3 regions of the Streptomyces sp. NPDC002845 genome follow, and region 2 is predicted to be linked to each of the others. Evidence: riboswitches for the same ligand, from Rfam matches in the RefSeq annotation. Region 2 holds a riboswitch; each other region holds the start of a gene.
The links. Region 2 has a riboswitch for cobalamin ahead of ACWD3C_RS36090 (ribonucleoside-diphosphate reductase subunit alpha). Riboswitches for the same ligand answer to the same signal wherever they lie in the genome.

Region 1: another riboswitch for cobalamin. It lies ahead of ACWD3C_RS10025 (CbtB domain-containing protein); the one in region 2 lies ahead of ACWD3C_RS36090 (ribonucleoside-diphosphate reductase subunit alpha).
Region 3: another riboswitch for cobalamin. It lies ahead of ACWD3C_RS20450 (prenyltransferase/squalene oxidase repeat-containing protein); the one in region 2 lies ahead of ACWD3C_RS36090 (ribonucleoside-diphosphate reductase subunit alpha).

What each region holds. Positions count from the first base shown of each region.
Region 1 covers NZ_JBSFUU010000011.1:12,364-15,565, forward strand. Annotated here, with positions in the region: partial or broken gene ACWD3C_RS10015 (UvrD-helicase domain-containing protein) at 1-143, opposite strand, end outside; gene ACWD3C_RS10020 (histidine phosphatase family protein) at 623-1,216, opposite strand; cobalamin riboswitch at 1,380-1,520, shown strand; gene ACWD3C_RS10025 (CbtB domain-containing protein) at 1,556-1,780, shown strand; gene ACWD3C_RS10030 (CbtA family protein) at 1,806-2,573, shown strand; gene ACWD3C_RS10035 (acyl-CoA dehydrogenase family protein) at 2,709-3,202, shown strand, end outside.
Region 2 covers NZ_JBSFUU010000070.1:15,933-19,134, forward strand. Annotated here, with positions in the region: gene ACWD3C_RS36090 (ribonucleoside-diphosphate reductase subunit alpha) at 1-2,010, opposite strand, end outside; cobalamin riboswitch at 2,135-2,274, opposite strand; gene ACWD3C_RS36095 (GNAT family N-acetyltransferase) at 2,337-2,840, opposite strand.
Region 3 covers NZ_JBSFUU010000026.1:58,300-61,501, reverse strand. Annotated here, with positions in the region: gene ACWD3C_RS20455 (MBL fold metallo-hydrolase) at 1-636, shown strand, start outside; cobalamin riboswitch at 794-936, shown strand; gene ACWD3C_RS20450 (prenyltransferase/squalene oxidase repeat-containing protein) at 1,066-2,373, shown strand; gene ACWD3C_RS20445 (SCO2322 family protein) at 2,370-3,053, shown strand.

The sequences.
Region 1 (3,202 bases), on a different contig from region 2:
GTCATGATGTCCCGGGCTCCGCGCCAGCCGTAGATCGCCTGTGCGGAGTCGCCGACCATGACCAGCTGGGTGTGGGCACGTTGAGCGGCGAAGACCTGTTCCAGGACGGGGTTGGTGTCCTGTGCTTCGTCGAGGAAGAGGAAGCTCGGGTGTTCCAGGGGCCCGTTCGGTGGTGCGGGATCGTACGGCAGTTTGGTGCGGAGAGTCCCCGGGGCAGTGGAGATCGGGACCGGCCCCGGTTGGCCGCCGCCTTCCCGCGCGTGGGCAGCCGGGGTGCGTTCGCTCGGCGGACCGGTCCGGGTTGCCCCGGCGAGGCCGCCACGTGCACCGAGCGACCGTCAGCCGGATGGTTCGGCGGCCCGCCCGGCGGTTGAGGTCGGCGTCATCGGTCAGGTTGAGGCGGGAGGGGGCCGTTCAGTGGGACCAGGGCTGCCTGGTCGCCCGACGGGGCAGGTCCGTCGGGCGAAGAGCGCGGTCGGCGCGTCGGTCGAGGTCGGCAACCAGGGCCGTCCGGTCGGCCGAGGCCGAGTGGGCGTGGGTCTCGCCCGCCCGGCTGACCGCGCCTCACCACGCAGACCCGCGCGCCGGACGGAGGAGCTTGCCCTCGTCGAGGGCGGCCGGCTCACGCGGGGTCAGTGGAGGCGCCCGTCTCCCCGAGCGGCCGTCCTGCCCGTACGTTCCAGCGGGCGGCCCGGCCGCTGAGTTCCGTGGCGGTCAGCGGGGGTACGTCGACGCGCCAGAAGGCGGACTCCGGCGCGCCCAGCACGCGTACCAGCACGGCCCGTACGACCTCGGGCTCGACCACGGCGACGGTGCGGCCGCCGACCTGGGCGGCCGTGTCGAGCCAGCGTGCGACCCGGTCGCACAGCGCGCGGACCGACTCGCCGCCGTGCGGGGCGGAGTCGGGTTCGGACAGCCACCGGACCATCGCCTCCGGCTCCCTGCCGCTGACCTCCGCCAGGTCCGCGCCGCGCCAGCGGCCGACGTCCAGACCGGCGAGTGAGGGCACCGAAACGGCGTCGAGCCCGAGCGCGTCGGCCGTCTCGCGGCAGCGCACGCTGGGGGAGACCCACGCCCGGTCGGCGGCCGGGACCGTGCCCGCGGCCGCGTGGGCCGACCGAAGGCCGGCGGCGTCCAGCGGGCACCCGTCGTCGAAACGGGCCTCGCGGAGGGCCTTGTTCAGTGCGGGTGAGATCAACATCACTCGGCTCGTCATCCGCCCACTCTCGTACTCGACTCGTCCTCGGCTCGTACTCAACACCCTTGCCCTGTCCGGGACATGACCATAAGGCGACCTGGAAACGGCCGCGTGACCAGGTCACCGGCGCACGGTGCGCCGCCCATGCGCCCTTGGCCGGAACCCCGCTTCGCGGTACGTTCGCGTCGATATCGATGACGGTCGACGGAAGCCGGTGGGAATCCGGCACGGTCGCGCCACTGTAAGCCCAGCCCGTACCGCGCCCGCCAGGGGCGACAGGGGCTGAGCAAGTCAGACCCGTGGCCGTCGTCCTGTGCACCACCGAGACGGGACGCGAGTTCCCCAGGAGGTCCTGCCATGGCGCAGTCCGCCGTCGCATCGTCGGCCGCAACCCCCACCGCCGTACCGGCAAAGCTGCCGGTCGGCGCGATCGTCCCCTGGGCGGTCTTCTTCGGCATCCTGATGCTGGTCCTGCTCTACTTCGTCGGCGCCGAACAGGGCGCCACCTCGCTGCTGTCCGGGGAGGGCGTCCACGAGTGGGTGCACGACGCCCGCCACCTGCTCGGCTTCCCCTGCCACTGACGGCGACGAGGAACCGTAACCGCGCATGAACTCCACAACGGTCAGAAACCTCCTGGTCCGCGGCATGCTCGCGGGCCTCGCCGCAGGCCTTCTCGCCCTGGTCGTCGCCTACTTCCTGGGCGAGCCGCGGGTCGACGAGGCCATCGCCTTCGAGGAGGCCCACGCCCATGAGCACGGCGGCGAGGAACCCTTCAGCCGCACCCTGCAGTCCACCACCGGTCTGAGCACCGGCGTCCTGGTCTACGGCGTCGCGTTCGGCGGCATCGCCGCTCTCGCGTACTGCTTCGCGCTCGGCCGGATCGGCCTCTTCGGGCCGCGCGCGAGCGCGCTGCTCCTGGCGGTGGCGGGGCTGGTCGCGGTCTATGTCGTCCCCTTCCTCAAGTACCCGCCCAACCCGCCCGCCGTCGGCAGCCCCGACGCCCTCGACCAGCGCACCGTGCTGTACTTCCTGATGATCGTGCTCGGCGTGCTCCTGGCCGTCGGCACCGTGATCCTGGGCAAGCGCCTCGCGCCCCGCCTGGGCAACTGGAACGCCACCGTCGCCGCGGGCGCCTTCTTCGTCCTCGCCGTAGGCCTGGCGTATGCCTTCCTGCCGTCCTACGACGAGGCCCCCGAGGGCTTCCCCGCCACGCTGCTCTGGCAGTACAGGCTGTCCGCCCTCGCGATCCAGGTGACCCTCTGGACCGCGTACGGCCTGGTCTTCGGGCACCTGGCGGAACGGCTCCTGGCTCCGCGCCCGGCAGCCGCCCGGGAGAAGGGAAGCGCCGCACAGGCAACTCCCGCCACTCGCTGAGCGATCGACCACATGGCTAAGGCTCCCCGGACTTCCGGGGAGCCTTAGCCATGTGTCCCGCACGTGTTCCCAATTTCTGGAACACGTTCTACGGTGTGCGCCGTCAGGTCCGGCCGTGGGGAGCCAGGAGGCGCCGTGCATCTCGAATACACGCCCGAGCAGCAGCGGCTGCGCACCGAACTGCGCGCCTACTTCGCCGAGTTGGTCCCGGCGGGCGCCCACACGCGGCACGCCGGACCGGCCGCGCAGAAGCGGTTCTACCGCGACACGATCCGCCGCCTCGGCACGGACGGCTGGCTGGGCGTGGGCTGGCCGAAGGAGTACGGCGGGCGCGGACTGACCGCCATGGAACAGTTCATCTTCTTCGACGAGGCCGCCCAGGCCGGCGTCCCGCTGCCGCTGATGGCGCTCAACACGGTCGGCCCGACGATCATGCGGTACGGCACCGAGGAGCAGAAGGCGTCGTTCCTGCCGAAGATCCTCTCCGGCGAGATCGACTTCGCGATCGGCTACAGCGAGCCCGACGCGGGCACGGACCTGGCCTCGCTGAAGACGCGGGCGGTCAGGGAGGGCGACGAGTACGTCATCAACGGGCAGAAGATCTGGACGACCAACGGCGACACGGCGGA
Region 2 (3,202 bases):
CAGCGCCTCGCGGGTGCGGGCGTCCCAGACGCCGAGCCGCTTCAGCTCGTTCACCAGGTACGAGTTGACCTGGAGGAACTCGCCGGAGAGGGTCTCGCGCTTGAACAGGTTGGAGACCTGGGGCTCGATGCACTCGTACACGCCGGCGATCGACGCGATCGTGGCGGTGGGCGCGATGGCGAGGAGCAGCGAGTTGCGCAGCCCCGTCTCGGCGATGCGTTCCCGCAGGGCCGCCCAGCGCTCCGGCCAGGTGAACTCGACTCCGTAGTGGTCGGGGTGGAGGACGCCCCGGGCCGTACGGGTCTTCTGCCAGGCGGGGAGGGGCCCGTTGCGCTCGGCGAGGTCGGCGGAGGCCTCGTACGCGGCGAGCATGACGCGTTCGGCGATGCGGGTGGAAAGGCGCTTGGCCTCCGGTGAGTCGAAGGGCAGGCGCAGCTTGAAGAACACGTCCTGCAGGCCCATCGCGCCCAGGCCGACGGGCCGCCACTTCGCGTTCGACCGGCCCGCCTGCTCGGTGGGGTAGAAGTTGATGTCGACGACGCGGTCGAGGAAGGTGACGGCGGTGCGGACGGTGGCGTCGAGCCGCTCCCAGTCGAGGTCGCCGGTCGACGTATCGACAAAGGCACCCAGATTCACCGAACCGAGGTTGCAGACCGCCGTCTCCCCGTCGTCCGTGACCTCCAGGATCTCCGTGCAGAGGTTGGAGGAGTGGATGACGTGGTCCGGCTCGGCCGTCTGGTTGGCGGTGCGGTTGGCGGCGTCCTTGAAGGTCATCCAGCCGTTGCCGGTCTGCGCGAGGGTGCGCATCATGCGGCCGTAGAGATCGCGGGCCGGGATGGTCCTGCGGGCGAGCCCCTCGGCCTCCGCCCTGCGGTAGGCGGCCTCGAACTCCGTGCCCCACAGGTCGGCCAGTTCGGGCACGTCGGCCGGCGAGAACAGCGACCACGGCTCGTCGGCGTTCACACGGCGCATGAACTCGTCCGGGACCCAGTGCGCGAGGTTCAGGTTGTGCGTACGGCGGGCGTCCTCGCCGGTGTTGTCGCGCAGCTCCAGGAACTCCTCGATGTCCGAGTGCCAGGTCTCCAGGTAGACGGCGGCCGCGCCCTTGCGCCGGCCGCCCTGGTTCACGGCGGCGACCGAGGCGTCGAGGGTCTTCAGGAACGGGACGATGCCGTTGGAGTGCCCGTTCGTGCCGCGGATCAGTGAACCGCGGGAGCGGACGCGGGAGTACGCGATGCCGATGCCGCCGGCGTGCTTCGAGAGGCGGGCCACCTGGTGGTAGCGGTCGTAGATCGAGTCCAGCTCGTCCTTCGGGGAGTCGAGGAGGTAGCAGGACGACATCTGGGGGTGCCGGGTGCCGGAGTTGAAGAGCGTGGGGGAGGAGGGAAGGTAGTCGAGGCGGCTCATCAGCCCGTACAGGGCGGCCACTTCGTCGACGGACCGGGTCGTGTCGTCCTCGGCGAGACCGGCGGCCACCCGGAGCATGAAGTGCTGGGGCGTCTCGATGACCTTGCGGGTGATGGGGTGCCGGAGCAGATAGCGGGAGTGGAGCGTCCGCAGACCGAAGTAGCCGAAGCGGTCGTCGGCGTCCGGGTCGGCGAGCGCGTCGAGCCGCTCGGCGTGGACGCGTACGAACTCGGCCGTACGGTCCGCGATGAGCCCCTCCCGGTGCCCGACCGCGACCGACCCGGTGAAGGACGTGACGCCCTGCGAGGCGGCCTCGGCGGCGATGCCGATGGTCAGCAGCCGGGCGGCCAGCCGGGAGTAGGCCGGGTCCTCGGAGATGAGGCCGGCCGCCGCCTCCGTGGCCAGCTCGCGCAGCTCCGTCTCGTCGGCCCGGGCGGACCGGCCGCGCAGCGCGGCGGCGGCGACCCGGCCGGGGTCGGCGTCGGGGAGGTCGGCGGTCAGCTCGGTCAGGGTCCGCAGCAGGGTTGCTCCGGGACCGTCGTCCGCGGTGGATGTCGCGGACTGAGCCGCTGCTGAAGCCGGTTCGGCTGGCGCGATGGTCACGTGGGGCTCTCCCTCGCTCGGCACGGGGGCCTCGCACAGGGCAGGGGGCAGCACACGAGCGCACGTGGCGTCGCGTCCACCGGCCCATTCCACGAGACCCGGACGTCAGGGCACCCGGACCGGACGGCCGGGCGCACTGTCGGCAGGTCCTCGGACTGACGTTCGTGCGGGCCTGTCCCGGGGACAGACATGCACAAGTACACCGTTGCGGGACAGTTCCGGATTCGCACCGGATTCCCCTGCGGCGACAGCGAGCATGAGCATACATCTTGTGCCGGGCCGCGAGGTCACCCCCACATGTTGTGCCGTATCGGTTCCAGAGGGTGTCAGAGCGTCAGCTCGTAGGTGAGCAGGCTGATGTCGAGCTCGGGAATCGGGTTCCAGTCGCGCTCGGGGGTGCGGGTGAAGCCGAGGCGCTCGTAGATGCGGTGGGCGGTGCGCATCGCGGCCTGGGTGGACAGGACGACGCGGACGCAGCCGGGCGTGGCGCGGGCGCGGTCGAGGCAGCCGCGTACGAGGGCTTCGCCCGTGCCCCGGCCACGGGACGCGGGGGTGACCGCGAGCATGCGGATCTCGGCCTCACCGGGCCGCGCTATGTCGGCCATGGGACCGCCGGACGGGACGAACGTCACACCGCCGAGCACCCGGTCCCGCTCCACGGCCACAAGGACCTCGGCCGCGGCCGCTCGCTTGGCCACGTCCTTCAGCTCGCCGAGGTACCCGTCGCTCTCACCGAAGTCGAGCAGGCCGTCGCCGAGATAGGCCTGCGCGGTGATCTCCCCGAGAGCGTCGTACTCGTCGGGCCTGGCCTGCCGGATCGTGATGTCCATGGATGGCAGTCTGCCGGAGGCGGGGGGCGGGCAGGGCAGTTTGGGTGGGTGGGGGTTGCTGTAGATCGGCCTGAACGGCCTCGTCCTCAAACGCTGGACAGGCTGATGGTGCCTGGTCTGGGCTGCAAAGGCTCAGCGCGGAGCTGGAGGAGCTTGGCGCGGGCCCATGGGGCTGGAGCAGGTCGGCGAGGTTGGCGCGGGCTCATCGGCGCCACTCCGGCTGAGGCCGCGCCCCGCAAGGGGCGCGGGGCTGTATCGATATGCGGCTCCGCCGCGTGGGCGCGACCAGCCCCACACAACCCGCAGACCCCCGACAACCCCACCACCCACCCCCTACCGGTGGGGTCGAAGGGGCGGAGCCC
Region 3 (3,202 bases), on a different contig from region 2:
GAGCACGTGGCGCCCCTGCGCTCCGCCCACCGCCCCGCCTTGCCCGGCCTCTCCCCCGCCCTGCCCGACCGCGAGATCGTCCCCGGCGAACTCCTCGACATCCCGGGCCGCCGCCTCCGCGCGATCTGGACCCCGGGCCACACCCCCGGCCACGTCTGCCTCCACCTGGAGGAGGACCACCCCTCCCGACTCCCCGGCCACGGACGCCTGTTCTCCGGCGACCACCTGCTCCCCGAGATCACCCCGCACATCGGCCTGTACGAAGACCCGGACGACGCGACCGTCACCGACCCCCTCGGCGACTATCTCGACTCACTGGAGCGCATCGGCCGACTCGGCCCCGCCGAGGTACTCCCCGCCCACCAGCACGCGTTCACCGACGCGACCGCCCGCGTAGGGGAGCTGCTCACCCACCACGAGGACCGCCTCACCGGCCTGCTGACACTCCTCGCCGAGCCCCTCACCCCCTGGCAGCTCGCCGTACGCATGCAGTGGAACCGCCCCTGGGACCAGATCCCCTACGGATCGAGGAACATCGCCGTCTCGGAGGCCGAGGCCCATCTCCGGCGACTGGTGAAGCTGGGGCGGGCGGAGGCGGTGACGGGGAGCGAGCCGGTGGCGTACGTGGCGGTGTAAGCGGCTTGGACGGTGGTGTAAGCGACTCAGGTGGTGCGGCGGTGGCGTGATCCCCGTCAGGCATGATCCCCGTCATCGGCGCGATCCCCATCATCGGCGCGATCCCCGTCATCGGCGTGAGCCGGAACCCGCCGCCACCCACAGGTGGCCCTCAGCCGTTTCCGTTTCCCTACGGGCCGGTACAGTGGCCAGGTCGTCATCACCCGTACGGGGGGAAGCCGGTGCAAATCCGGCGCTGACCCGCAACCGTGAGCCGTCCGCCAGGCCGGCGAGCCGGACTGCCCCGTACGGATCGTGACCGGCTCGCGTCACCGGCTGCCCGTCGGGGACGGGCACCGTCGAGGCATACGGAGCCGAGCCGCCCGGCTGTGCCGTGCTGCCCGGTTCCGCGCAGGGAACCGGACAACAGGGGAAAGGCAGCCGCCGATCATGAATGTTCGCCGCAGCACCGCGGTACCGGCCGGAATGGCCGCACTCGCCGCGGTGGCCGTCATCACCGCGATCGGCGCGATCGGCGTCGGTTCCGCACCGGCCGCCCGGGCCGCCACGTCCGCCGGAGCCGACACGTCGGCCGCCACGTCCGCCTGGGCCGAGGATGCCTCGCCCTCCCCCTCCCAGGCGATCCCCACGGGGCTGTACGGCTCCACCGACCCGACGTACGACGGGGTGTGGCGGCAGTCGCTCACCCTGCTCGCGCTGGACACCGCGGGTGTGAAGCCCGCCGCCGAGGCGGTGGACTGGCTGGTCGGGCAGCAGTGCGCGAGCGGGGCGTTCGCGGCCTACCGGGCCGACGCCACTGCCAAGTGCGACGCCAAGACGCCGGTCGACACCAACAGCACCGCTGCCGCCGTCCAGGCCCTCGCCGCGCTCGGCGGGCACGACGGCGAGGTCGGCCAGGCAGCGCGCTGGCTGAAGGACGTACAGAACAAGAACGGCGGCTGGGGTTACACACCGGGTGACCCGAGCGACGCGAACTCCACATCCGTCGTGATCGGCGCCTTCGTGGCCTCCGGCGACGAGCCCGAGGAGCAGAGGAAGGGCGACTACTCCCCGTACGAGACACTGCGCGCCTTCTCCGTCCCCTGCGGCGACGACGGCGGCGGTGCCTTCGCCTACCAGCCCGACAAGAACGGCACGTTGACCGCGAACGCCGATGCCACGGCGGCCGCGGTGCTCGGCAGCCTCGGCAAGGGTTTCGTGGCGGAGGCCGGTGAGGCCCGTACGGCAGCCGAGTGCGTCGGCGGCGACGCCTTCTCCTCCGAGGACGCGGCCCACAACGGCGCCGTGTATCTGGCCAAGGCCCTCGCCGAGGACGGCCACCTCAAGGACCCCGGCGACAAGGAGCAGCCCGACTACGGCAACACCGTCGACGCGGTCGTCGCCCTCGCCGCCGCCGGCCAGGAGGGCAGCACCGACAAGCCCCTCGCCTGGCTGGAGAAGAACGCGGGCCCCTGGGCAGCGCAGTCCGGCCCCGCCGCGTACGCCCAGCTCATCCTCGCCGCCCACGCCACCGGCACCGACCCGCGCGACTTCGGCGGTGCCGACCTCGTGGAGCAGCTCGACGCCACCGGCCCGGCGTCCGACGTGTCCGACCACTCCGCCGTACCCACTGAGCCGCAGGCCGGGGAGGACGAGGACTCCGGCGTCAGCGTGTGGTGGGTCATCGGCGTCGGTCTGGTCGGCGGCATCGGTGTCGGTTTCCTGATCAGCGGCCGCAACAAGAAGCGGCAGCCGTGAACCGGCGGCGTACGTCCATCCTGGTCCTGTCGTCCGTTTCGTCCGTTCTCCTGGCCGTCCTCGGGAGCTCGGGCCAGGCCCAGGCCGCCGGCTACCGCTACTGGTCCTTCTGGGAGCGCGACGGCTCGGCATGGACGTACGCCACCCAGGGCCCGTCGACGACCCGCCCCGCCGACGGCGACGTCCAGGGCTTCCGCTTCGCCGTCAGCGAGGACTCCGCCGACGCGGCCCGGCCGCGCGGTACGGCCGACTTCGACACCGTCTGCGCGACGACGCCCGCGCGGGCGGACACCAAGCGGGTGGCCCTGGTCATCGACTTCGGTACGGCCGCCGACGCCCCGTCCGGCGAGACGCCCCCGTCCCCGCGCACGGCCTGCGCCCGCGTACCCGAGGACGCGACCACCGCCGACGCCCTCGCCGCCGTCGCGGGGCCCCTGCGCTACGACGCCAACGCCCTGCTCTGCGCCATCGCGGGCTACCCGGAGAAGGGGTGCGGCGAGCAGATCTCGGAGAGCGACAGCAACAGCAGCGGCGACGGTGGCAGAGACGGCGACTCCGGCTCCGGCTCCGGCTCCGGCTCCGGCGAACAGGGGCCGTCCGTCGGCCTGTTCGTGGGCGCGGGTGCCGTGGCCCTGCTGGGTGCGGCGGCCGTATGGCAGGCGCGGCGCCGCGCGAGGTGAGAGCCTGTGTCCTATCCCCGGTCGGATCAGCGCACGTCGTCATGGGGTTTCCCGCGCGAGCGCAGCCGAGAGTGGGGGAGCGTGCGATCGCAAGGCGCCGGAAGGTCCTCGATGGGGGTGCCCCCGCGCGAGCCGAGCGAAGCCGGTTC